2 regions of the Litorilinea aerophila genome follow, and region 2 is predicted to be linked to the other one. Evidence: riboswitches for the same ligand, from Rfam matches in the RefSeq annotation. Region 2 holds a riboswitch; the other holds the start of a gene.
The links. Region 2 has a riboswitch for FMN ahead of ribD (bifunctional diaminohydroxyphosphoribosylaminopyrimidine deaminase/5-amino-6-(5-phosphoribosylamino)uracil reductase RibD). Riboswitches for the same ligand answer to the same signal wherever they lie in the genome.

Region 1 (14,533 bases), on a different contig from region 2:
TCGGTGTTGCTCTCCCTGTGGAGCATGGTGGCCATCCTGGTGGCCATCCGGGTGGGCTTCCAGCTGGAGACGTGGCAGGCCCTGGTGGCCAGCGGTCTGGGCTGGGCCCTGATCCAGATCTACCGGCGCACTGTGGGGCGCCCCATCTACAGCCTGGGTCGCTGGCTGGCCCGACGCGCAGCGGGAGTCCCCCTCCAATTTACCGAAAAGGATCTCCCCCGGCTACGTCGCCGCCCTCGCTTCCTGGAAAGCTGGGACCGGTGGCCCCACCGCCCCGGCCGCTCGCGGACATCCCACAAGGCCTCAAAGGAGCAACCCGGTGGTTGATACGTTGAGCGATCTCCTCATGCTGATCGGGTTGGTGCTGGCCGGCCTGCTGGTCTGGGCCGCCCTTTCCCCCTTCGAGATGCTGGGCTGGTGGGCAGGCTGGTTCGGCGATCAGATTTACGACGACGGGATCCCGTCCGACGGGCTGGTGCGCACCGTGCGCCCCCAGCGGAACAGCTACCTGATCTTCCTCTCTGGCATTGGGCGGGTATCGGGCGCCACCCTCAGCTACCGGGAGCAGGAATTCCTGCGGCGACTGGCGTTGGTGCTGCCCCACACGGTCATCATCGACGACATTTTCCCCTACTCCGTCAACAACCTGGCCCTGACCGGGCAGCCTGTTTTTGCCCGGCTGTGGCGTTGGGCGCTGGAACGGAAGATCCATGGCCCGACCATCGCCGGCTATCTCATCAACCTGCGCAACATCTGGCAGGTGTTAATTTCGGCCGACAAACGGTACGGCCCCCTCTACAACCAGGCCACGGCCGAAGTGCTCCTCCACGGCCTGTTGCGCTACGAATACCCCCTCAACAACCCCTTGCCCATCTTCGTGATGGGCTACAGCGGCGCTGGCCAGATGGCCGTGGGCGCGGCCACCTACCTCAAAGAGTGGCTGCGGGCACCGGTCTACATCATCTCCCTGGGCGGCATCTTCAGCAGCGACCCCGGCCTGCTGGCCGCGGACCACCTCTACCACCTCTACGGCAGCGAGGACAAAATCCAGCGACTGGGCGATCTGGCCCCCGGACGCTGGCCCATCTTCGCCGCTTCGGAGTGGAACCGGGCCCGCCGCCAGGGAAAGATCACCCGAATCCCCATGGGCCCCATGCGCCACACCGGCCAGGGAGGGTATCTGGATGCCAAAAGCCACCTGCCGGACGGCACCGCCTACGTGGACCGCACAGTCCAGACGGTGGCCGACATCGTCCGGCGGCACACCAGCCACCTCCCAACCCTGACACTCGAGGCGGACGGGGCCATCCCCTGGGAGCAGGACAGGGCCACGGTCGCCGCCCACCTGATCCGCAGGTCCTGAGGGTTTGACGGCCGCGCTCCCTGCCGCTATACTGATACACAAATCGAATACGACTGACAGAGTACCTTCGGGGCAAGGTGAGGACCCGGCCCAGGGCTGGGGTCCAATTCCTGACCGGCGGTGATCTGGCCCAACAGGGTCAGTAAGCCCGCGAGCGGCCTGGCGTACCAGGCCGCAGGAGTGCGGTGCGCTGGGAAACCAGCAAAGCCGACGCCGACGGTATAGTCCGGATGGGAGAAGGTCTTGACAGAGACAGCGCAACCGGAAAGGCCGGTTGGCGCCTCTTTGTGCTACGGATTTGTGCTACGGAAAACGCCCCGGAGTCTTGACATCCAAGACTTCGGGGCGTTGTGATCCGGCGGGCAGCTAACCCCGCCAGGAAGCCCGTGGACACCGAGGAGGCGCCTGCCGTCTGATGCCTGGCCGGTGGGCTGTGTCCCCGCGGGCTGGGCCCTGGGGAGGCGAGACGTGGACAGGTCCCGAAGTGTACAGATGAAACTTCGGGACCTTCTTCATTGGAACTTTATTGGAAGAGGAGCCCGGAGAGAATGAGGAGAAGAGCGCGGCCATGACCTTCGAAGCAAAGGTGAAAACCCAGACGGACCGTCCCCGGGGCGAGGGGACCTCAGCGCCGGGGCATTCAGCGGGCTGGCTCCTGCAACACCTGGAGTACCTGCTGGTGCCGGTGGTGTTGGGGCTGGGCCTCTTCGTGTGGGATCGGCTGGTGGTGTGGCAGGGCTATCCGCCCTTCATCCTGCCGGCACCGGCGGTTGTCTTTCGCAAATTTCTGCTCACCCTCCAGGATGGCACCCTGGTCCGCCACGGCCTGGTGACCCTGCTGGAGGTCCTTTTGGGACTGGCCCTGGGCCTGAGTCTGGCCTTCGTCCTGGGCTATTGGCTGGGGAAACATCGGGGCGCGGAGCGGCTGCTCTCTCCCTACATCGTGGCCAGCCAGAGCGTGCCCATCGTGGCCATTGCCCCGCTGCTGGTCATCTGGTTTGGCAGCGGCCTGCTGAGCAAAGTCCTGGTTTGCGGGCTCATCACCTTCTTTCCCACCCTGGTCAGCACCATGGTGGGCATCCGCAACGTGGACCGGGACCTCTACGACCTCATGCGCAGCCTGCGGGCCAGCCGCTGGCAGATCTTCCGGCTGTTGGAGCTGCCGGCCGCGCTGCCCATCATCTTCGGCGGGCTAAAGCTGAGTGTGATCTTGGCGGTGGTGGGCGCCGTGGTGGGCGAATTCTCCGGCGCGGATGTGGGGCTGGGCTTCCTGATCAACCTGGCCCGGGGCGTGTTGGACACGCCGCTGATGTTCGTCGCCGTGATCGCCCTGATCCTGCTGGCCCAGCTCTTGTATCTGGGCGTCTCCCTGTTGGAGAGCTACTGCCTGCGCTGGCAGCGGGCAGCCTGATGGTGTGGAATCCGACTTCAACGGAATGGAGTGACTATGCGCAAACTCAAGCTTGTGACACTTCTGCTGGCGGCCGTTCTCCTGGCCCTGGCCGGGTGCAGCCCCATCACGCCGCCGGGACAAGGGACAGGGGACGTCCCGGCCCTGACGCCCGTCACCCTGGGCGTGGGCTTCATCCCCAACGTTCAGTTCGCGCCCTTCTATGTGGGCATCGATCAAGGCTTCTTCGCCGCGGAAGGACTGGCCATTAACCTGGACTACGGCTTCGAAAACGATTACCTGAAACTGGTGGGCACCAACCAGCTTCAGTTCATGGTCGGCAGCGGAGACCAGGTGGTGTTGGGACGGGCCCAGGGCTTGCCCGTCCGCTACATCATGGCCTGGTATACCCGCTATCCCGTGGTGATCTTCGCCAAAAAGGACGCCGGCATCGTCCAGCCCGCCGACCTGGCCGGCAAGCGCATCGGCATCCCAGGCCCCTTCGGCGCGTCGTACGTGGCCCTGCGGGGCATCCTGGAGGCGGCCGGCCTGGAGGAACAGGACGTTCACCTGGAGAGCATCGGCTTCACCCAGGCGGCGGCTGTGAGCGAAGGGTTGGTGGATGCGGCCGTGGACTACGGCGTCAATGGGCCGGTCATCCTGGCCCAGGCCGGCATCGAGACCACCCAGATCGCGCTGGACGACTACCTGCAGATCCCTTCCAACGGCCTGATCTCCAACGACCAGACCCTGGAGCAGCATCCTGAGCTGGCGCGCCGGCTGGTGCGGGCGACCCTCCGCTCCATTCAATACACCCTGGAGCACCCGGACGAGGCCTTCGAGATTGCCCTGAAATTTGTGCCGGAAGCCGGGGGCGAAAATCGGGCGGCCAATCGCGCCGTCTTCGACGCCGTGTTGGCCTATTGGCAGCGCCGGCCCGGCACTCAGCCCGGCGCAACCCGGCTGGAAGACTGGCAGGCCGCGGTGGCATTCATGCAGCGTATCGGGCTGGTGGACAGCCCGGTGCCGGCGGAGGAGCTCTTCACCAATGAATTCGTCGTCGAATGAACGGGCGGTGGAGTGGCCGCCGCCATCGTCCGGCGTCGGCCAGCCCCTCCTGGTGGTCGACGGCGTGGGCAAATCCTTCACCGAAGGCCCGACGCCCATCCGTGCCCTCCAAACCGTGAGCCTTCAGGTCCAGCCCGGCGAGATCGTCTGCCTGCTGGGCCCCAGCGGCAGCGGCAAGAGCACCTTGCTGCGCATTGTGGGCGGCCTGATCCGCCCGGACCGGGGCCGGGTCTGGTTTGACGGCCAGCCGGTGCAGGAACCTCACCCCAGCATGGGTTTCATCTTCCAGAGCACCAACCTGATGCCCTGGCGCACGGTGCTGGACAATGTGCTGCTGCCTGTGGAGGTGCAAAAGGGGCGAGTGGAGGCCCGGGACCGGGAGCAGGCCCAGGAGCTCCTGGCCCTGGTGGGCCTGGACGGCTTCAGCCATCTCTATCCCCGACAACTCTCAGGTGGCATGGCCCAACGGGTGGTGCTGGCCCGGACCCTGCTCCATGGCGCCCGTCTGCTGCTGATGGATGAGCCCTTCGGCGCGCTGGATGCCCTGACCCGGGAACGGATGAACCTGGAGCTGCTGCGGATCCATCGCCTGCAGGCCAAAACCATCCTCATGGTGACCCACAGCATTGCCGAGGCCGTCTTCCTGGCCGACCGGGTGCTGGTGATGAGCGAGCGGCCCGGCCGCATCGTGGCCCAGCTCCCGGTGGACCTGCCCCGCCCCCGCACCATTGACATGATGGCCGGCGAAGCCTTCGGCCGCCTGACCCTGCAGGTCCGCCGGTACATCGGCGAAGTAGGGGAGCTGGACTGAAGGACCGGGTTCAGATTGACGCTGCCAGGTCCATATGGTACGCTTGGGGCAATTCTGAAGATGGCCCATCTGCCACAAATGTGCGCTACCCACCCCTGTTTCGCAGGGAACCAAGCAGATTCGCACACATTTGGGAGATGAGCTTCTGAACATTCTTTCTTGGGACATACTCTGGCAAGGACGTTGGCATGATGACCGAAAAAGGCAAAGGAGCACGGGTCCGTTTTGCGCCCAGCCCAACGGGCCCGCTTCATCTGGGGGGGCTGCGCACCGCCCTCTTCAACTGGCTCTACGCCCGCCACACCGGCGGTCAGTTCATCCTCCGCATCGAAGACACGGATCAGAAGCGCTACGATCCCCAAAGCCTGGATGAACTGATGGACGGCCTGCGCTGGCTGGGCCTGGACTGGGACGAAGGCCCGGACATCGGTGGGCCCTATGGGCCTTACATCCAAAGCCAACGCCGGGAAATCTATGCTGACTACGCGCAGAGGCTGGTGGAAAGCGGCCACGCCTACCGCTGCTACGCCACGGCGGAAGAGCTGGAGGCCATGCGGGCCGAACAGAAGGCCCGAGGCCTTCCCCAGGGCTACGACCGCCGCTACCGCTACATCAGCGACGAGGAGCGGGCGCGCCTGGAAGCCGAAGGGCGCCCCTCGGTCATCCGCTTTGCCGCCCCCCTGGAAGGCAAGACCGTCGTCCACGACCTCATCCGGGGCGACATCGAAATGGACAACAGCCGGATCAACGACCCGGTCCTGCTGAAGAGCGACGGCATGCCCACCTACCACCTGGCCGTGGTGGTGGACGACCACCTCATGCGCATCACCCATGTCCTGCGCGGGGAGGAGTGGATTTCATCGGCGCCACTCCACAAACTCCTCTACGATGCCTTTGGCTGGGAAATGCCCGTGCTGGTCCACCTGCCCGTCATCCTGGATCCCAGCGGCAAGGGCAAGATGAGCAAGCGTAAGAAGGTGGTGGGCGGCAAAGAGTACCTGGCCCTGGTGCGGGAGTTCCGGGAGGCGGGCTACCTGCCGGAGGCCATGTTCAACTTCCTGGTCAACGTGGGCTGGAACTTCGACCCGGAGCGGGAGATCTTCACCCGGGAGGAGGCCATCGAACGCTTCGACCTGGCCCAGATCAACCCCACCGCCGCCGCCCTGCCCTACGCCAAACTGGAGTGGCTCAACGGCGTCTACATTCGAGAAATGGATCCGGCTGAACTGCAAAAGCGGCTGGCCCCTTTCCTGGCCAAGCAATTGGGCCTGGATGAGGAAACCTTGCGTACCAGCCCGCGCCTGGCCAAACTGATCCCGTTGATTCAGGTGCGCATCAAGCTGCTCAGCGAAGCCGCCGACATCGTGGACTGGGCCTTCAAAGAGGCGTCGGAGATCACCTATCCGGATCCCACTCTGCTCATCGGCAAGAACATGGATACCGACCAGGCGGTGGCGGCCCTTCAGCGGGGGCTGGAGCTGCTGCGCAGCGTGGAGCCCTTCGATGCGGCCACCCTGGAGGCGGCCTTCCGTGCCGCCGCCGCGGAGATGAACGTGAAGGTGGGCAGCTTTTTCGCGCCCTTCCGGGTCGCCATCACCGGCAAAACCGTGGCCCCGCCCCTGTTTGAAAGCATGGAAGTATTGGGGCGAGAAGAGGTGGTCCGCCGGGTGGAAAACGCCCTCCAGGCCCTGGAAAGCTACGCCGCCCAGGCTGTCTGACGGGGTAGGCGGTCCCTGTCCCTGGCAAATTTTCCGTTGACAGCGGGGTCGGGTCGGCACCCGACCCCCTACCGGAACCAACTATGCGGTTCCAGCATAGACGAAAAAAGATGTGATTTTTTAACCCCATTTTTTGCCCGGTTTCAGGTGTATGTGGTATAGTTGAAAACAGTCAGGCGATGGGGGATAGTTTAATCGGCAGAACGTCTGACTCTGGATCAGATAGTTGGGGTTCGAATCCCTGTCCCCCAGCCTTCAAAGACCAAGTTCCCTGTGGGTCGCCAAACCATGAGCAGGGAACAAGGCCGAGCAGGCGTCCTGGTTCCGATGTTCATCTTGAAGTCGGGGCCGGGGCGCTTTCTTTTTTGCGCCTCAGCCCCGACCACCGCATGCAGTGTTCCCATGCCATCCGTCCAGATGACCACAGATTGGGCCAGATTCCTCTCTGAACATCCTTTACCACTCTCTTTGCAGATTTGAATCGATCCACAGATTCCACAGATGCACACGGCTTTGTATCGAGCTCTATTTGGGCAATCTGTGGCTAAACTCAAGTGCAAAGATGGTGTACTGGGGATGCCACTGAACTTCTGGTATAATCCTCCCGCGCAACGTTTTGTCATCTTGCCGTTACCCATTGACCACAAGCATTGACCACAAGGGATGGATGCTAACGCCATGGCCCCGCCCACCAATTCGAGCACCCCTGTGGTGGCCCTGGAACATGTGAGCAAAACCTTTCCCGGTGTGCGAGCCGTGGACCAGGTCTCCCTGGCCGTCTACCCGGGCACGGTACATGGGCTGGTGGGCGAAAATGGCGCGGGCAAATCCACCCTGATCAAGATCCTGGCGGGTGCCGTCCCCAAGGACGCCGGCCAGATCCGGGTCCACGGACAGCCCGCGACCATCAGCCATGTGCAGGATGCCCGACGCCTGGGCCTGGCCTTCGTGCACCAGGAGCTCAATCTGGTGCCCTACCTGGACGCGGCCGAAAATATCTTCCTGGGGCATCCCCTTCCCCAAACATGGTATGGCAAAATTCGCTGGCGCGAACTGCGCCGCCGCGCGGCCCAGATCCTGGACGAATTGGGGTGCGCCATCCCGGTGGATGTCCCCGTGGCACGGCTCTCGCCCGGGCAGCAGACCCTGGTGGCGGTCGCCCGGGCCTTTGCCGCCGATGCCGCACTGGTGGTGATGGATGAGCCGACCGCCACCCTGACGGAGCGGGAAATCGATTCGCTCTTTGCCGGGATCCGACGCCTGGTGCGCCAGGGGGCCGGCATCCTCTACGTCTCGCACCGCCTGGCTGAAATCTTCACCATCACCGACTGGGTAACGGTGATGCGGAATGGCCAGGTGGTGGCCACACGTCCCACCCAGTCCTGGGATCAGGAGCAGTTGATCCGGGCCATGACCGGCCGCGCGCAGGAGGTCATCTTTCCCCCACGCAGGCAGCAGCCCGGCCCGCCCGTCCTCTGGGCCGAGGAGCTCCATGGCGAGCGGATCCAGGGCGTCTCTTTCACCCTGCACCAGGGCGAGGTCTTGGGGATTGCCGGCCTGATGGGTTCAGGCCGCTCGGAACTGCTGCACCTGCTGTTCGGCGCAGCCCGGCTGCGAGGGGGCAGGCTCTGGCTACAGACGCCGGCCGGCGCACGGCACCCTCTGACACCCCGCTCTCCTGCCCATGCCCTGCGCCACGGCATTGCGCTGGCACCCGAGGAACGGCGCACCCAGGGGCTCCTCCTCTCCCGGCCGGTCTACGAAAATGTGACCCTGACCCACCTGGCCCGCTTTGCCCGGGGGCGCTTCCTGCTGGACCGGCAGCGTGAGCTGGACGCGACCCAACGGCTGGCCCAGAGCCTGGGGCTCAAAGCGGCCAGCCTGAAGCAGCCCGTCTACCAGCTTTCGGGTGGGAACCAGCAGAAGGTGGTCTTTGCCCGCTGTCTGGCCGGAACGTTGAAGATCCTCCTGCTGGATGAGCCGACCCGGGGCATCGATGTGGGCGCCAAATTGGAGGTGTATAAGCTGATTCAGGAGCTTACAGCGCAGGGCGTGGCCGTGGTGCTGGTCTCCTCGGAATTGCCTGAACTCCTCGCCCTGTCCGACCGGGTGCTGGTCCTCCATGAGGGACGTCCCGCCGGTATTCTGGATGCTACCGGGGCGGATCCGGAGGCGGTACTCCGCCGCTGCTACGGCGTGGATCGCCCGGCGGATGGGCCAATGCGCTAAAAAAACGAATTCACGGATCTGGAAAACACGTCTGGAAAGCACGTCTGGAAAACACGAAATCCATGGAAAGCCGGTTGGAATCCCAAAACACCCAGGTTGCTCCTGAGTCCCTGCCCTTCTCCCGGCGGCGTCTCGGCCCGTGGCTCCGGGCATACGGCACCTTTGCCGGCCTGTTGGCCCTGTTTGTCACCTTTGCCCTGCTGCGGCCGGGCGTCTTCCTCAGCGTCAACAACCTGCGCAACATCACCGAACAGGTGGCCATCCTGGCCATTGTGGCCACTGCGATGACGGTGGTGATGGTGGTGGGCGACTTTGACCTCTCGGTGGGGACGCTGGCCAGCCTGTGTGGCGTGGTGGTGGCGGATCTGCTCATCCGGGGCTTCGGACTGTGGCCCAGCATCGCCGTGGGGCTGGCAGTGGGCCTCCTGGCGGGCATGCTCAACGGCCTGCTGGTGGCGTACGCCGGCCTCTCGGCCTTTGTGGCTACCCTGGCCACCATGACCGCCTTTCGAGGCCTTTCCCTCTGGTACACCGGCGGCGCGACCCTGTTTTCGGGCATCGATGAATCATTCCGCTTCATCGGCCAGGGCATGACCGGCCCTGTCCCCAATTCGGTCTGGCTGATGCTGGCGGTGGTGGCGGTCACCTGGTTCCTGATGGAGCAGACTGCCTTTGGCCGCCGGCTGTACGCGGTGGGCGGCAACCCGGAAGCCTCTTTCCTGGCGGGCCTCCACGTGCGCCGGCTGCGCCTGGCCGCGTTTCTCTACTCCGGCCTGGGCGCGGCCATTGCCGGCATTGTGCTCACCAGCCGACTTTTCTCGGCCCACCCCACGGCTGGCGAGCCGTTGATGCTCACCTCCATTGCCGCGGTCTTCCTGGGCATGACCATGTTCCGGGAAGGGGAGGCCCACGTGCCGGGCACCGTGTTCGGCGTGCTGCTGTTGGGGGTGCTCAACAACGGCCTGAACATCCTGCACGTCAATTCCTACATCCAGAACGTCCTGACCGGCGCCATCATCGTGGCCGCCGTGTTGCTGTCGGGCCTGTCCCGCCGGGCACGCTAAACAGGGAGGTGCCTGCACGCCCGCTCCAAGCGCATCGTTCTGCCAGAGCCCCCCTGGCTTTGACCGTTAAAGACCGGTTCACGACCGGACACCATCCACAAACTCCAGGCCATTGCAAAGGATTGAACCCATGAACCGCATCGTGCGAACCTGCTACCTGCTGATCCTCATCAGCATCCTGTCTCTGGCTGGCTGTGTGGCCCCCCCGCCGCCCACCGCCGACACCGGTGCGTCCACCGGGTCGGAAACGGCGGCAGAAGCCACCACCGACACCGCCAGCGATACCGTAACCATTGCCGTCGTGACCCCGTACATGGCCAACGCCACCACCAAGTTCGTCATCGACCGCTTTGTGGCCTACGGCCAGGAGCAGGGCTGGGAGATCTCGGTGACGGACACCAATGCCGACTTCAACGCCCTGGTCAGCCGCATCGAAGACGCGGTCACCCAGGGCGTGGACGCCATCGTCCTGGGGATGGGCGACCCGGCCCAGATGACCAAAGGCCTGGAGAGCGCCCAGGCCGCGGGCATTCCCGTCTTTGGCCTGGACGCGGGCACCGGCCCCGGCGTGGTCCTCAATATCACATCGGATAACGCCCAGTTGGGCCGGGAGACCGCCCGCTACCTGGTGGAGGCGCTGGGGGGCGAGGGCAACGTCATCATGTTCACCCACGACCCGCATCCGGGCGTCCGGGCCCGCGCTGTAGCCGCGGCGGAGGTCTTCGAGGAAGCCCCGGGTATCACCGTGCTGGAGAAGAAGCACATCGAGGTGCCCGGCCCGGTGGACTTTGCCCGCAGCCTGACCCAGGATCTGCTGACCGCCTACCCGGAGCCCGGCTCCATCGCCGGCATCTGGGCCGGGTGGGATGAGCCAGCCCTGGGCGCGGTCCAGGCCATCGAGGCCGCAGGCCGCACAGAAATTCGGGTAGTGGGCATCGACGGCACCGACTTTGCCAAGGCCGAAATTGCCAAGGGCGGCCCCTTTGTCGCCACCATCGAGCAGGACTTCGACGCCATGGCCGCCGAGCTGGTTCGCATCATCGCAGACTACCTGGCCGGCAACCCGCCGGAAACGGACCTGGTCACCATCCCCGGCCGGCTGATTACCGCCGAGACCCTGGCTGAATAGCTGAGCCAAAAGCATGCAGACCCTGATCGCCGTTGACGTGGGCACCACCGGCGCCAAGGTGGCCCTGGTGAACCAGGACGGCGCTGTCCTGGCCACCGCCTACCGCGATTACCCCACCCTCAGCCGGCCGGACAACGGAGTGGAGCAGGATCCCGAAGCCTGGTGGCGGGCTGTGTGCCATGCATTGCAGGAAGTGGTCCAGGGTGGCCTCCACCAGGAGGTGGCCGGCATCATGCTCAGCGGGCAGATGCAGGACCTCATCCTGCTGGGGCCCGAGGGTGCCCTGGGCCATGCCATCCTCTACTCGGACCAGCGGGCCCAGGTGGAGGCCGACGAACTGGAGGCCCAGGTGGGAGCCGAGACGCTGATCCAGGTCACCGGCAACGCCCAGGGCGCGGCCAGCCTGCTGGCCAAATGGCGCTGGCTCTGCCGCCACGAGCAGGACCGGGTGCGGGCCTGTCGCTACCTGCTGCCTGGCGCCCATGACTACATCGCCTGGCGGCTGTGCGGCGTGGCCGCCACCGACTACACCACCGCGGCCACCACGGGCCTGCTGGCCCTGGCCGCTAACCAGTGGGCCACGCCGCTGCTGGAAGCCGTCCAGCTCCCTGCAGCGCTTTTGCCGCCCCTACGGCCAGCCGGCAGCCGCCTGGGTCTCCTCCACCAGGCGGCCAGCCAGGCTACCGGCCTGCCCGAGGGAATCCCGGTGTTGCAGGGCGTGGGCGACCTGGGCGCGGCCACCGTGGGGGCAGGCGCTGGCCGACCCGGACGGGCGTACGCCTACCTGGGTACCAGCGGCTGGGTGGCCTGTTCCGCTACCCAGGCCCAGCCCGATCCAGGGCGCGGGCTCTTTCTGCTGCGCCATGCGGATCCCCGGGGCTTCATTCAGGTGGCGCCCATGTTAACGGCAGGGGGCAATCTGGCGTGGCTGCGGGGGGTGCTTTCCAGTGAAGCGCTACTGGACTACGACCAGGTGGTGCGGCTGGCAGAGGCAGCGCCGCCGGGCTGCCGGGGCCTGCTCTACCTCCCCTACCTGGCCGGCGAGCGTTCGCCCTTCCAGGATCCCAACGCCCGGGCCTGCTTCCTGGGCATCTCCCAGGGGACAGGCCGGCCGGAGCTGGCCCGGGCCGTCCTGGAGGGGACCGCGCTGGCCTACCGCGCCCTCTGCGACGTGTTGGCCTTGCCGGCAGGCGCGCCCCTCTCCCTGGTGGGTGGCGGCGCCCAGTCGCCTCTGTGGTGCCAGATCCTGGCCGACGTGCTGGACAGGCCCGTCCACGTCCTGGCCGACGCGGCCAGTGTGCCGGCTCGGGGCGCCGCGCTCATTGCCGGCCGCAGCCTGGGCTGGTACGCGGACCTCTTCCCGGGCGAGGCCTTCTTTCCGACGGTGCGCACCCATCGCCCCGAAGCCGCGCACCGGTCCCTCTACGACCACCTCTACGGGCTGTTCCAGCGCCTCTACCCCAACCTGGCAGAGACCTTTGCCGGGCTGGCCCGACTGCCCCAGGTGGCCCCATCCGGCCCGGCGTGAAGGCTCCTGAAACGCCATCACGCCACCGCCGTTGCCCAGGAGAAGCCCATGCTGGAAATGGTCATCATCGCCTTCACCACCCTCTTCGCCACGGTGGGCCCACTGGATGTGGCGGCCATCTTCGCGGTGCTCACAGCAGAGCTGACGCCCCGGGCCCGGCGCGCCGTCGCCCTTCGGGGGACGGCCATCGCGACCGGGATCCTGGTGCTCTTCGCCTGGAGTGGAGAGACCCTGCTGGATCTGCTGGGCATCTCCCTGCCAGCCCTGCGGGTGGCCGGCGGCATCCTGCTGCTCCTCATCGGCATCGAGTTGGTCTTTGCCCGCAGTTCCGGCAGCACCTCGGCCACCGACGAGGAAGTCCAGGAGGCGACCACCCGGCAGGACATCTCCGTCTTTCCCCTGGCCACGCCCTTAATTGCCGGCCCCGGCGCCATGGGCGCCACCATCCTCCTCATGACCGGCACCCACGGCGACCCCCTCCTGCAGCTGGCCGTGATGGTGGGGCTGCTGGCCGTCATGCTCCTCACCCTGGCCGGCCTGTTGCTGGCCAGCCAGGTACAGCGCATTTTGGGCGTCACAGGGATGCATGTGGTCAGCCGGGTCTTCGGCATCCTGCTGTCGGCCCTGGCGGTCCAGTTCATCTTCGACGGCATCGCCCAGAGCGGCCTGCTGGGCCCCTGAACCGGTCAGGCCTGAGTCACGGGAGGACGTGACGCCCCTCCGGCACGCTGCTGCCGGGCCAGATCCCACACCAGAAAACCGAGAGGCAGGACCAGCAGGTAGTTCAGGCCCAGGGCTACCGGAAAGCCAGCCTGTTGGGCCACCACGCCGGTCCAGAGGGGAGGCACCATGGCCCCCAACGTCATGGCCACGTTGAGGGTGCCGGTCATGGTGCCCGTCTGCGCGGGATACAGGCGGCTGCCGTAGGCCAGGGCCGTGGGGAACAGGCCGGAGAGGCTCAACCCAGAACAGAAAACCCCGGTCGCCATCCAGAGCGTCCCCAGGTTGAGGAAGACCAGGGGATAGGTGAGGGCCATGCCGGCAGCCAGGAGGGCCAGGGTGGTGATGTATCCCAAGCGCTCGGCAAAGGCCGCACAGAGGAAGCGCCCGGCGGTCAAGGCCAGGTAGAAGAGGGAAATGAAGGAGACGGCGAAGAGGGCGGATGGGTTGCCCTGCTCCTGGGCCATGAGGGCGATCCAGCCCAGGAGACTATAGGCGACGCCATTGTAGATGAAAGCGATCAGGAAAAGGGCCACGAAGGAGCGCTGGCGCAGCATACCCAGATCCAGCTTCTGGGAGGCGGCCGATCTGGCCTCCGGTTTTGCTGCCCGGTAGAGGCCGTAGGCGCTGACGGCGTAGATCAGCCAGATCAGCCCTGTGCCGGCCAGGCTCCAACGCCAGGAAAGGCCCTGATCCAGGAGATAGCCGATGGCCAATGGGGAAAGGGCTGCGCCCCCGCCATAGACGCCGTGCAGAATATTGAGCGCGCGCGCCTGGGCCTGGAGATTGGCATCGGCGATCATGGCGTTGATGCCTGTGGACAGGGCTCCCTGGGCCCCGTTGGCCAGGAGAAATCCCAGCAACAAAAGCAACCAGGGCCTGGACGCGGCGGTCAGGCCTAACGCCCCGGCCAGCAGAAGCGCGGCCAGCCAGACCAGGCGCGGCCGGCCCAACAGGTCCGAACCGATGCCGGCCAGCACGTTGCCCAGGATGCCACCCAAGGCCCGGGCCGGGAAAATGAGCCCGATGGCAGCCAGGGTCAGGCCGGCTGCGCCAAATTCGGCGGTGATGGCGGGCATGACCGACGGGATCAATACTGCCGCGGTGCCGATGAAAAGATAACCAACCAGGCCGAGGAGCGTCTGCTGCCGTTCCATGGGGGCTTCCTTGAACATGGGCATTTGGGCACTAATGTCGTTACCTTACCAGCAACGGCTCCTTTTTCCAACCTGGGCGCCTTCAAATGGGCATTCTTCACCCGCGGCGGCAAGTTTTTCGGCAGGTGCGCTCCATCCGGTCCCATCCCGCTGCCATGGGGCCCTGGGGCGCCGACTTAACCCATGTTTCGGCCATGGCTCAAGGCCGTTTGAATTGGCATTTTACCGGCGCTGAATTCCCCGCTTAAACCTCCTTCGCTCATTCCTCAACCGGCGCCAAAAGCAGATCCGGCCAAATTCGCCCGCGAAACGTCGCCAAACCATGCTAGCATACGGGACGTGTTGGCCTTCAGACC
Region 2 (14,533 bases):
TGGGGCCCCAGCAGGATGGGCGCGACGAAGGCGCTGATCCGGTCCACCAGCCCGGCGTCCAGGAAGGTGGCGGCTACGGTGGGGCCGCCCTCCACCAGCAGCCCCACCACATCCCTTTCGTGCAGGCAATGGAGCACGGCTTCGGGATCGGGATAGCCGGTGGCGCGAGTGCTGGCCACAGCCACCACCTCCACCTGGGGGCCGACTGTGGCCAGCGCCTGGCGGTGGCGGCGGTAGTGGGCCTCCCCGGTGATCACCAGGGTGGGACCGCCGTCCTGGAAGACCCGGGCCGTGGCAGGGAGGGGGCGTTCCCCGGCCAGAATCACCCGCAGGGGCTGGCGGATGGGCAGGGGGCCGGGCAGCTCTTCGGGGGTGAGGCGGCAGGTCAGGCTGGGGTTGTCCTGGCGCACAGTGTTGGCCCCCACCAGGATGGCCTCGTGGCTATCCCGCCAGGCATGGCCCAGGCGGCGGGCAGCCGGGCCGGTGATCCAGCGGCTGGCGCCGGTATGGGTGGCCACCCGGGCGTCCAGGCTCATGGCCACTTTGAGGTGCACAAAGGGGCGCTTCGCCTGCAGAAAAGTGAGCCAGCGCTCGTTGAGCTGCCGGGCCCAGCGGGCTTCCTGGGAGTCTGGATGGGCCACATCCACCTGAATGCCGGCCTGCCGCAGGGTGGCTGCGCCGCCACGGGCCAGGGGGTTGGGGTCGGCCATGGCCACCACCACCCGGGCCACCCCGGCCTGGATCAGGGCCTGGGCACAGGGGGGCGTGTGGCCCCAGTGGTTGCACGGCTCCAGGGTGACGTAGGCGGTGGCGCCCCGGGCGGCGGGACCGGCTGCGGCCAGGGCCACGGCCTCTGCGTGGGCCGTACCCCTGGCCCGATGCCAGCCCTCGCCCACGGTGGCGTCCCCTTGCATCAGGACGCAGCCCACCATGGGGTTGGGGTGGCAGTGGCCCCGGGCCAGGGCTGCCAGGGAAAGGGCCCGGCCCATGGGGGACGGGTTGTCTGGCTGGCCCGGATCGCCCCAGGGGTAGGGGAGGGCGATCGGGGTCTCGGCTTCTATCGATTCGGAGATGACCGGTTCAGACATGCGCTGGTTTCCTCTCCTGCCGGGGCCAGGATGGCCCGGCCCCGCTTGTAGTCGTGGGGACCAATCAAAAGGCCCCGTGGCAGTACCACGGGGCCGGTTTCAGGCATGGGCCATGCACGGACGCACGCAGCCGGCTGCCGCGCGCTCACGCCACAAAAAAACCTCGGAGGAAAACTCCGAGGCTGTGGGGGCTGGCGAACCGTCTGCTGCTTTTGGGCATACCCAAACCGCCCGCCGGACCCATCGTCCGGCCGGCGCGAAACGGACCAGCCGCATGAACGGCGCGGCGCATCCACCGGGCTGCACCCACCGTTGCACCTTCTCCCATCCGGACTATACCGTCGGCGGCGGAATCGCACCGCACTCCTGCATCGGCAGATGGACTGCCTCCGCTCGCAGGCTAGCCAGCCAGGGCTGGATCACTGCCGGTCGGGAATTGGAAGCCTGCGGGCTTCCTCACCCTGCCCCGAAGGTACGGTATTCAATTGGTAGCCACTCTATCGAGTTTTCCCTTTCCTGTCAAACCAGGGCTGATGAAAAAGGTTCATCTGTGTTCTACGATACATCCGGGGTGTGCGCACGGCTATTTGATCCAACACCCTTTCAGGAGTATCCTGACAGTATCCTGAAAGCCTCTCTCAACACGGGATTCCAACGCTCTCTATTCTGGATGGTTGTCTCGGCTCCCCCCTACTTCAATGACACAGATGGGTAGGACCACATTCAACCGTGATCCATCCACCCGATGACGAAGCATGGAAATGGCTTGCCGGGGCAGGAAATCCGTCCCAAACGGATTGAAGCCAGGTGCCAACCGCCCCGTGGAGTGCGTTTCAACGCACTTGTGGTGTGCCAGCCGATGATTTCAATCATCGGCCCAAGTCCAAGACTGTGTTCATCTGCGGAATCTGTGGATCGAATCCAATCTACAGAGATAGTGCAGGATTTCAGCACCAGAAAGGAGCATCAAGATGCAGGCACCCACTTTGGTCAACGTTGGCGTGGTTTCTGTTGGTGCAGGGGCGTCTCGGCTGCGGCGCCTCTGGTTGCTCGTCATGGTTGGCGTCCTTCTGTTCACGATACTCAGGCCGGTGGCCAGCGCCTTGGCGACTGGGGCACCGCTGTCCCATGACGATACCTCCGGGCTTCTGGACACATCCGACCCCTGCCTCCCGAACGATCCCTACGATCTGGAGACATTGCGCGAGGTCATTTCCTCCGATCCGCCACCGTCGGCGCCGGTGTTCATCAACCGCTTTCTCTCCGTACAATATGTTGCAACCGGTGCGCTGATCGAGGATCCGGCGGACGAGCCCATCGACCCCGTTCCCGATGACCCCGGCGAAACCGACCCGGTCGAGCGGCCTGCGGACACCGTCCCTGTGCAGGACGCCGTGCTGCACGTCTTCAACACGGCGACCCGCCATGAGTTCGCCATCAGCATGCATCGAACCATGCTGGAAGAGATCCACCGCTGTCGCATCGAGGCCGGGCTGACCAGTGCCACCGAGGGGCTCGACGATCCATCGGCCCGTGAAGATCTGCGCCGGATCTTCCTGCCCCTCATTCAGACCATGGCAAGCCAGGCTTCCGGCGCAGAGAGCGGGTCTGTGCAGGCGGCTGCGCGCAGCAACGGCATCGACACGCGCGTCATCCGCACGCCTACGACTGCCTGGCCCTGGCGCACGATTTCCCACTTCAGCAACAACTGCACCGGGACCCTGATCGGTCCTCGTCACCTGATTACGGCGGCCCACTGTATCAACCGGCGGGGAACGAACAACTGGTTCACCTTTACCGTGAGCCCCGGTCGCGATGGCAACAATCTCCCCTACGGTTCTTCGACCATCTCGCCTAACCCGGCGCCGGGGCAGACCGCGTGGTATTTCACCCATCCCCAGTGGCGCAATCCTGCCACTACCAATGCCCGGCAATGGGACTGGGGTTTGATCGTGATTCCCGACCGGTTAGGTGACCAGACAGGCTGGATGGGCTATGTGGCGCTTCCTGCCATAATATTGAAGGCGAACAACCAGTACAATCGCGGCTACCCTGCCTGCGGCGGCATGCGGCCCGATGTGCCGGTGAACTGCCAGCCCCGGCGCCTTTACGGCGACACCGCCAACTGCTACCCGGGTACGTTCCGTTTCCAGGGGCCGGACGGTTGGAATCGCATTTTCAACCATGCCTGCGACACCAGCGGTGGCCACAGCGGCAGCCCCATCTATCAATACTTCTTCGACAACAGCCTCGGTAAACTCGTTCCTGTGGTGGATGCCGTCCACGTGGCGTCGGAGTGCGACGGCGGCGGCAATTCGCCCGTCTGCGGCGTGTTTGACTTTTACCCAAGCGTTGCCAGACGCACCACGCCCGGTGACCTGACGGTGATCAGCTGGTTACGCGAGGTCTTCCCGTGACTGAAGGCCGGGGCCGATTGGGGTGGCTTGACAAACCCCAGGGGCTCTGACCATAATAGCCCCAGTGGTTCCCCCTCACGGGCCGCGCGAATGGACTTTCCCGGCTGCCTGAGGCTCCATGCTCCCAGGCAGCCGGCGTAACTGGCTGGCCCTTTCCCCGGCCCATTCCCCCCGTACACAGGGAAACAGAAAGACCGGGAAACAGAACCGGGAAACAGAAAGGAGGCTGTATCGACGAAGCAGGCGACGCAACCATGGAGTTCATTCAGTGCGCCGCGGCCGTCCGGTCGTTTCGTGTGCTGAGGACACGAGTTTCGAAATCGGCGGAATGCTTCACCAGAGAGGAAAATAGCCCATGATGAAGACCCACAAACGAACCTTGACCTGGCTGATTTTGTTGCTTCTGCTGGCCGCCTGTGCCGGCCCGGCGGCTGCACCGACCGCCGAGGAGGCGGCCGCCACAGAACCCCCCGCGGCGACGGAAGCCGCCGCTGCCCCAGAGGAGGCCATGCCCATCATGGGCGGCGAGTGCCCCAAAACAGGTGGCACCCTGCGGGCAGCCTTCCAGAACGAGTGGGCCGGCCTGGATCCCCACACCACCAGCTCTTATTCCAGCTACCAGATCCTCAACAACGTCCTGGAAGGGCTGACTTTCTACGACAACGACCTCCAGCTCATCCCCTGGCTCGCCGAATCCTGGGAGCGCTCCGAGGACGGCAGGACCTGGACCCTGCACCTGCGCCAGGGGGTGAAGTTCAGCAACGGGCGGGAGATGACCGCCGAGGATGTCAAGTGGAGTTGGGAGCGCCTCATCGACCCGGCCACCGGTTCGGGCAACGCGGCCCGGGTGGGCCCGCCTGATACGGTCATCGAAGTGGTGGACGACTACACCGTCTCCGTCACCCATCCCGAGCCCTTCGGCATCTTCCCCCAGTCCATCGGCTTTGACAAGTCGTCCGGCATCATGGCGCCGGAGAGCGTGGACGAAGACGGCAACGTCACCATTCCCATCGGCACCGGCCCCTTCAAGATCACCGAACTGGAAGGCACCACCCGGCTGGTCCTCCAGCGCAACGAGCACTACTGGCAGGAGGGCTACCCCTGCCTGGATGAGATCATCATCCAGCCCATCCCGGATGACACCGTGCGGGAGACGGCCCTGCGGGGCGGCGAGGTGGACTGGGTGCTGAGTGTCGCGCCCCAAAACGTGGCCCTGTTGGAGCAGGATCCGGAGATCGTGGTGGCCCGGGCGCCCCAGCTCTCCTACGACTACATCGGCATCAACCTGACCCGCGCGCCCTTCGACGATGTGCGGGTGCGCCAGGCCATCGCCTACGCCATCGACCGCCAGCAGCTCTGCGAGGCCGGCTTCTTCGGCCTGTGTGTTCCCATCCAGGGCCCCACCGGCCCGGGCAGCCCCTGGTACTTTGACTACGCGCCCTATGACCGGGACGTGGAGAAGGCCCGCCAGCTCCTGGCCGAGGCCGGCTACCCGGACGGCATCGAGCTGGAGCTGATGCCCACCACCCAGTACCAGGAGACGGTCCGCGCCGCCCAGGTCCTGCAGCAGCAGCTGGCTGAGGCGGGCATCACCGCCACTATCAACGCCCTGGAGTGGAGTGAATGGCTGGAGAAGGAAGGCAACTTCCAGTACGACGCCTACATCTGCAACTGGAATGGCCTCATCGACGCCGACCAGTACTACTACCTCCAGCACCACACCGGCCTGATCTTCAACTTCACCGGCTACAGCAACCCCGAGTTCGACCGGCTGGTGGAGGAGGGACGCTCCATCAGCGATTTTGAAGAGCGCTACAAGATCTACGAGCAGGCCAACAAGATCCTGGTGGATGATGCGCCCTACGTCTACATGTACAACAAGCAGGAGATCCGGGCCTATCGTCCCTACGTGAAGGGCTTCACCGTGCGGCCGGACCAGGCCAACAACTTCTGGACGGTGTGGTTGGACCAGTAGGAGGTGGGGGAAGGTTGAAGGTTGAAGATTGAAGATTGGTGGTTGAAGTGGTAGGGCATCTGCGGGGCGTGGGGAGATGAATACCCGATATCTGATTCAACGCCTGTTGCTGACGGTGGTGGTGCTGTTGGGAGTCACCTTTGCGGTTTTTCTCATCATCCACCTGGTGCCGGGCGATCCCGCCCGGGTGATCCTGGGGGTGCAGGCCAATGAGGAGAACGTGGCTGCCCTCCGGGAGCGCCTGGGGCTGAACCGGCCGTTCCTGGTGCAGTACGGGAGCTGGCTGTGGCACGCCCTGCAGGGGGATCTGGGGCGCAGCCTGATCACCGGCCAGGCCGTGCTGCCCCAGATCCTCCAGCGGCTGCCGGCGACCCTGCAGCTGGCCGCCGCGGCTCTGTTCATCGGCATGCTCATCGGCCTGCCCGCGGGCATCGTCTCCGCCCTGCGGCCCGGCAGCCGGCTGGACGTGATCACCTCCCTGTTCAGTCAGGTGGGGGTCTCCATCCCTGACTTCTGGCTGGGCATTCTGCTGGTGATCCTCTTCTCCCTCACCCTGGGCTGGCTGCCGCCCAGCGGCTACACGCCCATCTCGGTGGACTTCGGCGACTGGCTGGCCCACCTGGTGCTGCCGGCCCTGACGGCCGGGGTGATCAGCGGCTCCATCCAGACCCGATTTGTGCGCAGCGCCATGCTGGAAGTCCTCAACGAGGATTACATCCGCACGGCCCGGGCCAAAGGGCTAGGGGAGCGGGTGGTCATCCTGCGCCATGGCCTGCGCAATGCCCTGATCACCATCGTCACCATCCTGGGCCTCCAGCTCACGGCCCTCTTCAGCGCCGTGGTCGTGGTGGAGGTAGTCTTCGCCTGGCCGGGCCTGGGCCGGTTAGCCCTGGACGCAGTCCTGGATCGGGACTATCCCCTGCTCCAGGGCACGGTGCTCACCATGGCTGTGGTCCTGGCGCTGGTCAACCTGGCGGTGGATCTCATCTATTTCTTCCTGGATCCCCGCATCGAATACGCATAGGGGAATGGGGAGCCTGCCATGACCTACTCCATCGTTGCCCGCGATTTGGACACCGGCCAGATGGGGGTGGCCGTCCAGACCTGCAACCTGGCCGTGGGCACCTGGGTCCCCTGGGCAGAAGGGGGGGTGGGCGCGGTGGCCACCCAGGCCCTGGCCGAACGCCGCTATGGTACCCTGGGGTTGGCCCTGCTGCGGGGGGGCATGACCGCGCCCCAGGCCCTGGCAGCCCTGCTGGCGGCCGACCCCCAGCGGGAATTCCGCCAGGTCTCCCTGGTGGACCGGGCAGGCCGGGTGGCCACCCACACCGGACGCCGGTGCATGCCCGAGGCCGGCAGTCACGTGGGCCCAGGCTTCTGTACCCAGGCCAACATGATGGCCCGGGATACCGTCTGGGAGGCCATGGCCGTCGCCTACCAGGAAGCTCGGGGCGACCTGGCCGAGCGCCTGTTGGCTGCGCTGGACGCAGCCCAGGCCGAGGGCGGGGACATCCGGGGCCAGCAAACGGCCGCCCTGTTGGTGGTGGACGCTGCGCCCAATCCCTTCCCTCTGGTGGATCTGCGGGTGGACCACCACCCCCGGCCGGTGCAGGAGTTGCATCGTCTCCTCCGGCTTCACCGGGCCTACAGCGCGGAGCGGGCCGTGGCCCGTTCCACCCAGGAGCCAGGTGCGCCCGGGGAGAAGGCCCAGGTGGAAGCATGGCTGGAGGAGATCGCGACCCTGGCCCCTGGGGAAGGCTATCTCCAATTCTTGCGGGCCATGCACCTGGCCGGTCGGTTGGGCCGGGAGCAGGAGGCGCTGACCCTGCTGGGGGAGCTCATCCGGCAGGATCCCATGTGGCGGGAGTACCTGCGCCGGGAGGCCCAGGTGGACCACTGCGGCTACCCGGGCCTGGGTCAGCGGCTGCTGGATGCCCTGGAACCTTGAACGGGAAGAACGACAGCGGCAAAGTCTTTGATTTTACAGCAGGAAGGAGATGGGATGGCGGAACCGGCGGTAGTGGCCCCGGCCCTGGGCCAGGAAGGAGCGACCCGGCGGACGGCCCCCCGTGGCTTCTGGCAGGATACCATCCACCGGCTGCGGCGCCATCGCACGGGCATGGTGGGCGCAACCCTGGTGGCCCTGTTGGTGTTGACCGCGCTCTTTGGGCCCTATCTGGCCCCCTACGATCCCAACCAGATGGACTTTTCGGTCCGGTTTTCACCTCCCACCCTGCGCCACCCCCTGGGTGCGGATGACTTCGGCCGGGATATCCTCAGCCGCATCATGGTGGGGGCCCGGGTTTCCTTGCAGGTGGGGATGATCGCGGTGGGGATCGCCGCCACGGTGGGGACCCTCCTGGGGCTGGTGGCGGGGTATGCGGGCCGGGTGGTGGATGAGGTCATCATGCGGGCCATGGACATCCTCTTTGCCTTTCCGGCCATCCTGCTGGCCATCGCCATCCTGGCTGCGTTGGGGAAAGGCATCCTGAACGCCATGGTGGCCATCGGCGTGGTCTATATCCCCATCTTCGCCCGCATTGCCCGGGGGACGGTGCTGGCCGTGCGCAACGAGGAGTTTGTGGAAGCCGCCCGGGCCATCGGCGCGCGGGACGCCCGCATCCTCTTTCGCCACATTCTGCCCAACGCGCTGGCTCCCCTCATTGTGGAGACCAGCCTGAGCCTCAGCTTTGCCATCCTGGCCGAGGCGGCGCTGAGCTTCTTCGGCCTGGGCACCCAGCCGCCCGATCCCAGCTGGGGCCGGATGCTGTCCGAGGGCCGGGCCTACTTCCAGCAATCCCCCTGGATGGGCATCTTCCCCGGCCTGGCCATCATGCTCAGCGTCATGGGCTTCAACTTCCTGGGGGACGGCCTGCGGGACGTCCTGGATCCCCGTCTCAAGAATCTGTGAGCGTGCCGGCCATGGACGACGGACAGATGGCCGCAGCGTCGGATGCTCTGCCGCCGCGCAGCGTGGACGGCCTGCGGACACGGCCCCGGGTTGCGGCCTCGCCGGGTGTGCTGGTGGCCCTGGGCCTGTTTTCCTCCGGTGGCATCCTCCTGGAGCTGGCCCTGACCCGCCTGCTCTCCACCCTCTACTATCCGCCCTATGTCTTCGGGGTGCTCTCCCTGGCGGTCCTGGGCATTGGCCTGGGGGCGGCCGGGGTGGCGTGGCGCCCTGCCTGGGGACGGCTTCGCCACGTACCCCGCTACATGGCCCTGGCCGGCCTTTCCGCGCTGGGCGTCGTTGCCCTTTCCGTGTGGACCGCGGGCCTGTCTCTGGGTTTTGTGCTGGTCGGGCTGGTGGCCCTGCCCTACATCTGGATGGGCCTGGCCCTGGCCAGCCTCTTCGCCGCCGCGTCCGAGGCCAGCCCGCGCCTCTACCTGGCCGATCTGGCAGGCGCCGGCCTGGGCGCCCTGCTTCTGGTCCCCACCCTGAATGCCCTGGGGGCCTTGAACGGCGCGCTGCTGGCTGCAGGCGTGTTGACCGCGGCGGCCTGGTGGATGGCCGGCGGGCTCCCAGGGGGGCACGGGGTGCGGCTGGCCACAGCAGGCCTGGCCACAGCCCTGCTGCTGGTGGGGAGCAACCTGGCCATGGGCTGGCTGCGCCCGGACATGGCCTCCCTGGGGTCGGGGAAGCCCATCGTGGAGGGACTGGCCGGCGGCGGCCGCATAGTGGCCACCGTTTGGGATGCCTTCGCCCGGACCGATCTGGTGGCGCCTGGCGACGGCGGCCCGTATCGGCTGTACCTGGACGGCGCCGCGCCGTCGGTGATGCCGCCGGCCAAGGACAACGACTACCTCTGGTCCGACATTGGGCTCTTTCCCTTCGCGACGGAACAACCCGAGCGGGTCTTCATCATCGGGCCGGGCGGCGGCCTGGACATCTGGTTTGGCCTCCAGAGCCAGGCCCGGGAGATGGTGGCCGTGGAGGTAAACCCGGCCAGTGTGACGCTGGTCAACCGCTTTGCCGCCTACAATGGCGACCTCTATCGCCGGCCGTCGGTGCGGGTGCTGGTGGATGAGGGCCGGAGCGTCCTCCGGCGGGAGGCGACCCGTTACGACCTGATCTTCCTCTCCCAGGTGGTGACCCTGGCTGCGGAGCGGACCGGCTACGCCCTGGTGGAGAACAGCACCTACACCCTGGAGGCGTTTACCGACTACCTGGCGCATCTGGAGCCCGACGGCCAGCTGGCCATCAAGCTCTACGACGAGCTCACCCTGAGCCGCGCCCTGATCACCGCGGTGGCGGCCCTGGAGCAAGAAGGGCTCACCGAGCGGCAGGCCCTGGGACACATCGCCGTCTTCCTGGACCCGGATGGGGAACCGCCCATTCCCCTGCTGTTGGTGCGCCGGTCGCCCTTCACCCGCCAGCAACTGAGCGCCCTGACGGCGGTGGCCCGCCAGGTGGGGTTCTTGCCCCTCTATCTGCCCCAGATCTATGCCGAGGCGCCCCTGCTCCAGGTGGAGGCCGGCGTCGTCACCTTCGATCAGTTGGTGGCCGCGGCCGAGAGCGACATATCGCCCACCACGGATGACCGGCCGTTTTTCTACCAGTTCGAGCGGGGGGTGCCCCGTGGTCTGCGGCCCCTGCTCTGGATTTTGGGATTCGTGTTGGCCGTGGGGGCTGTGGGCGTGGGGGTGATCCAGCGGCGGGTCCGGCCCCGGGCGGCCCGCTGGCTGCCGGGCTACTTCGCGGCGGTGGGGCTGGGCTTCATGGCCCTGGAGGTGGCCCTGATCCAGCAGACCCGCCTCTTCCTGGGCCACCCGACCCTGGCGGTGACCGCGGTGCTGGGCGTCCTGCTGATGGGCGGCGGGCTGGGCAGTGGGTTGGCTGGGCGTTGGTGGCGCGGGGACTCCCTGCCGGTGCTGCCGGTGTTGGGGGTGGCCGTGGCCGGGCTGGCCTGGCTGCTGGGCTGGCCGTGGCTCAGCCGGACCTTCTTCCAGGCCGATTTGGGCGTGCGCCTGGGGGTGGTGGTGATGGCCCTGCTGCCCCTGGCCCTGTTGATGGGCATGCCCTTTCCCCTGGGCCTGCGGGTGGCAGGGCGGCTGGGACGCTCCCAGGTGGCCCTGGCCTGGGCGGTAAACGGCGTCCTGACCGTGGTGGCGTCGGTGGGCGGGGTGGCCCTGGCTTTGCGCACCGGTTTCACGGGGGTGTTGTGGGCCGCTCTGGTGGCGTATCTCCTGGCTGCGGCCACGGCCTGGTACACGGCCCGGGTCACCCGGGGGACATCCTGTCCCACGGCGAAGCAGGGCGGGGCCTGACCTTCAGGGGGTACAGGCTTCCACCAGCAGGTTGGCCTGCTGCAGCTGGCCCATCAGCTCATCCCGGCCGGCGCCCGGGGTCAGTTGTTGGGCCAGTTGAAAGGCCTGCTGTATGTGTTCCCGGGCTTCTCCGCAGTGCTTCTGGCTCAACTCGGCCCCTGCCCATAACATCTCTGTGTAGGCATCGCTCCAGTCGGTGTAGTAGCGCACCTGGGAGGGATAGAGGCGGGAGACTTCCAGCGCTTTGCGGTACATCTCTCGGCCCTTTTCCGCGTTGCCGGAGGCAAAGAGCAGGTTGCCGTAGGCCCGGAGGGTGGCCCGTTCTTCGTTGGGGCTTTTGGTGATGGTCAGGGCCCGTTCCAGCAGCTGGCCGGCCAGCTCGAATTCGCCGGTACTGAAGAGGATGCCGGCCACCAGGTTGTATTCGTTGGCCGAAACGTAGCTGGCCGGCAGGCGGTTCATCACTTCGACCGCCTGGCTGGCCAACAGGGTGGCCTCGGCGTTGATCATGCTGGAGAGCTGGGCGGCGATCAGGCGGTCGGGGTAAGCGGCCAGCTCCGCGTTTTCCCGGGGCAGGGCGCTCAGGCGTTGGAGAAAGGTGCGCAGTTCGGCCCGGTTGTTTTGAATCGCCTGCTGGGCGGTCATGTAGTAGGAGACGCCCGTGGTCCCGAAGGAAAAGAGGAGGGCCATCAGCGCGATGAGGATGGAGGCGTCCCGGTACCAGGGGCGTGCCGCGCGGGCAGCCTGGATTTGGAGCGTGTCGATTTCGGCGTCGTTGCGGGCGACGTGGGCCTCCAGGAGGTGGAGCTGTTGGCGGAGGTCGGCTTCCTCGGCTTCGGGGGGCGGGTTGGGATGGGGCGGTTGCATGGGTTTTCTCTCCTGGTGGGAAGGTGGTAAATCCCGGCAGAAATTCGCCGATGGTATCCGCCAGAGGTAGTGCCGCCGAATTTCTGCTGTGGTATTGACGCCAGACTGTACCAGTATGGCCAAAAATGGGTGCGGTGTCAATCCTGTTTTAAAACCTAGCTAGCGGAGACGCAGAGGCACATAGAACTTTTAGAGAAGAGACAAGAGGAGTCTCTGGTTAGATGAAATGGGGCGGGGGAAAAGGGGGCATTCCATGGATGTCGAATGCGCCCTGGAATGCCCCCTTCGGTGTGCGCCCCGAGGGGGCTGCTGTGTAGATCTTGATTCGAGTGGCGAACTTTTAAGGTTGGCTGGTCCAGGGCAGGTAGACAAATGACCCTACGCCCCACATGCCCGCCATTTCAGCTTCCTGGCTATTGCCGTCATCGTCTGTTGCAGACAGGAAAACTGGATAGTGATGGCCGGCCGCCAACTGTTTGAAGCTGACTGTGAAATGGACGATGACGGTCGGATCTTGAACTCCGGCAGCCTGGAAGAAGCTTTCCTCCAGGTGTAACCGGGCTGTTTCTGTTTCCAGTACCGTGTCTTCGCCAGCGCTTCCGCTCCCGATAACGTTGCCATGCCCGTCAATCAGGCTGAACGTGCTGGCATCATTGCCGCTATCGTCCTGGCTTTCCGTAAACCGGACCCAGAGGACCGTTTCCAGGCCCTCGCCCACCTGCAGATCCAAAACATCCAGTTTCCGCCATTGTACCGGATGGGTCCAGGTCAAGGTGAAGGTCAAGCGTACATCTGGCAGTGTAGTGCCGGCGATGGGCGTTAGTTCACTGGTGCCGACGCCACCCAGGCTTACCCGTCTGCTGATTTCAAAGCTGCCGATATCGCATCGGGCCCGGGCCAGACTGTCTTCGAAAGCATTGGTCGGCCGTGGGAAACCCCGTTGATCACTGGCGGGGCAGGTGGTGTTATTGCCGTTTTCGATAGCAGGGCTACCAGCCAGCAAGGCGTGGGTGAGGGTCGGGCCACCATTATCCTGGAGAGGCCCCAATTTAGGATCGATAGGGCTGCTGCCGGTGCCCACAATATCCCCAGGCATGGTGAAAAGGCCGCTGAACCCGCTGCAGCCGGTGTCGTTTCCAACCAGGTTGAACCCCAGCGAATCGATGGGGCCGGAGCAGTCCGGGTGTTTGTCAGCAGCGCTGCGGTCATGATTACCCGCCAGAATCGCCTGGTGCAATCTAACCACTCCCTGATTACCGAGACTGTGGGCGACGTTGAAGATTCCGCCCCCGTCGCCGTGCTCATCCTCGTCTGCATCAGCGGTGTTGTCGGTAATGGTTACAAAGCTCAGGGTGGTTGTACTGGTCACTAATTGTTGATTGGCCAGCACGACTCCATTGTTGTGAATACCACCGCCGTTTAAGCCTGCCCGGTTGCCGCTTACTGTGCTGTTGAACAAACTGCTGTGGCCAAAGAAATTGTCTATGCCACCACCGTTACCGCCGGCTGTATTGTTGCTGATGGTGCTTCTCTCTACAGTCAGAGACTTCTCAATGTAGTTCTCAATACCACCGCCACCAAAGACTGCTTCGTTGTCTCGTATGGCACTCTCCAGAATAGTGCACTGGCCAGAGTTATAGAGTCCGCCGCCGAACACCGCATGGTTCTGGCATAGGAGGCCATGATGAGAGTCTACGTACCAGATTACGTTATAGAGTCCGCCGCCGAACACCGCATGGTTCTGGCTGAGGGTGCTGGTGTCAAGGGTGCACGTGCCGCTATTAAAGATGCCCCCACCTCCACTGTCAACACCGATCAGCTGGGTCTGGTTTTCTGTGACGGTGCTATGGCTCAATTTTAGCGTTGCGCGATTGAAGATGCCGGCGCCGTCGAATCTAGAGCTGTTGCCGCTTACAAGGCTGTGGTTTAACACCATCGCTCCAGCCCCTACCTCATTCACCAGACCCCCTCCACTAAAGGTGATAGCAGTGTTACTGATAACGGCGCTGGCATTGAGGGTCACTGTCCCTGAAAGGTTGTAGATTCCGCCACCGCTCGTTCTTGCTGAATTTGTGGAGACTTGGCTATCGTTGAGGACCAGGGTTCCTTCGTTGAAAATGCCCCCTCCGCCGGTGCCACCGGTGTTGCTCGTTGTTTGGTTGTCTTTGATGATACTTCGATTCAGGACCAACCGGCCATGGTTGTAGAGGCCTCCACCATTTCTGGCTGCATTGTTGACGACTATGGCATCATTCAGGGTCAGGACGCCTTCGTTGAGAATGCCACCGCCATCATCGGCACTGGGGTCACTGGAGTTGAAGTCTTCCCTATGGCCATGCTGGATGATTACGTGGGAGAGGGTGACTCTGCCAGAAAGGATGTGAAAGATACGATCATTCCAACCTTCTGCTCCCTGGATGGTCGCCTGGCCTGCATCCTGGACAACCAGATTGAGAGTGCCGCGAATATCTAAATCACCTGTGTGGGCATCATCTTCGTCAGCTCCTGAAATGGTCAGGGTGTAGGTCCCTGGCGAGAGTTCAATGGTGTCCGCCAGGGTGGGATGGCCGGCCGGGCAACCACCAATGGGCGTGTTCGTGTTGGCCGCCAAGATGGCTTCTCGTAAGGAGCATTGCGCATTGTCGTTAATTTCATCCCGGAATGTGTTGACTGCGATTGACGTGCCAGTTGCCGCCTGAGCCGGTTGTTGAGCCAGATCGCCGACTAACAGGGCGACAAGAATGAGAAGGATATGGATCTGTTTGGCCTTCGTCTTCATGGTTCCCCCTCTCGATTTTGAATTTGAACGGTTCGATTTCCACATTGGGTCAAAGCATTCAGATAACGAAACCACATCTTTGGAATCGGTGCTGGCCCATTCCAGGATAGGCCGGCAGATTATTAACTCGCCAGCCAAATTG

Region 1: it holds a riboswitch for FMN, as region 2 does, so the genes downstream of both, FKZ61_RS01735 (ABC transporter permease) here and ribD (bifunctional diaminohydroxyphosphoribosylaminopyrimidine deaminase/5-amino-6-(5-phosphoribosylamino)uracil reductase RibD) in region 2, are expected to answer to the same signal.

Annotation. Positions count from the first base shown of each region.
Region 1 covers NZ_VIGC02000002.1:113,982-128,514, forward strand. The annotation lists gene FKZ61_RS01725 (YIP1 family protein) at 1-327, shown strand, start outside; gene FKZ61_RS01730 (hypothetical protein) at 320-1,363, shown strand; FMN riboswitch at 1,423-1,609, shown strand; gene FKZ61_RS01735 (ABC transporter permease) at 1,932-2,774, shown strand; gene FKZ61_RS01740 (ABC transporter substrate-binding protein) at 2,811-3,821, shown strand; gene FKZ61_RS01745 (ABC transporter ATP-binding protein) at 3,802-4,632, shown strand; gene gltX (glutamate--tRNA ligase) at 4,821-6,350, shown strand; tRNA gene FKZ61_RS01755 (tRNA-Gln) at 6,531-6,602, shown strand; gene FKZ61_RS01760 (sugar ABC transporter ATP-binding protein) at 7,029-8,579, shown strand; gene FKZ61_RS01765 (ABC transporter permease) at 8,654-9,643, shown strand; gene FKZ61_RS01770 (sugar ABC transporter substrate-binding protein) at 9,774-10,772, shown strand; gene FKZ61_RS01775 (xylulokinase) at 10,786-12,300, shown strand; gene FKZ61_RS01780 (MarC family protein) at 12,349-12,981, shown strand; gene FKZ61_RS01785 (MFS transporter) at 12,987-14,177, opposite strand.
Region 2 covers NZ_VIGC02000026.1:9,866-24,398, reverse strand. The annotation lists gene ribD (bifunctional diaminohydroxyphosphoribosylaminopyrimidine deaminase/5-amino-6-(5-phosphoribosylamino)uracil reductase RibD) at 1-1,088, opposite strand, end outside; FMN riboswitch at 1,401-1,566, opposite strand; gene FKZ61_RS17755 (trypsin-like serine peptidase) at 2,060-3,505, shown strand; gene FKZ61_RS17750 (ABC transporter substrate-binding protein) at 3,861-5,480, shown strand; gene FKZ61_RS17745 (ABC transporter permease) at 5,557-6,504, shown strand; gene FKZ61_RS17740 (DUF1028 domain-containing protein) at 6,523-7,428, shown strand; gene FKZ61_RS17735 (ABC transporter permease) at 7,483-8,391, shown strand; gene FKZ61_RS17730 (hypothetical protein) at 8,403-10,745, shown strand; gene FKZ61_RS17725 (tetratricopeptide repeat protein) at 10,749-11,612, opposite strand; gene FKZ61_RS17720 (CSLREA domain-containing protein) at 11,953-14,533, opposite strand, start outside.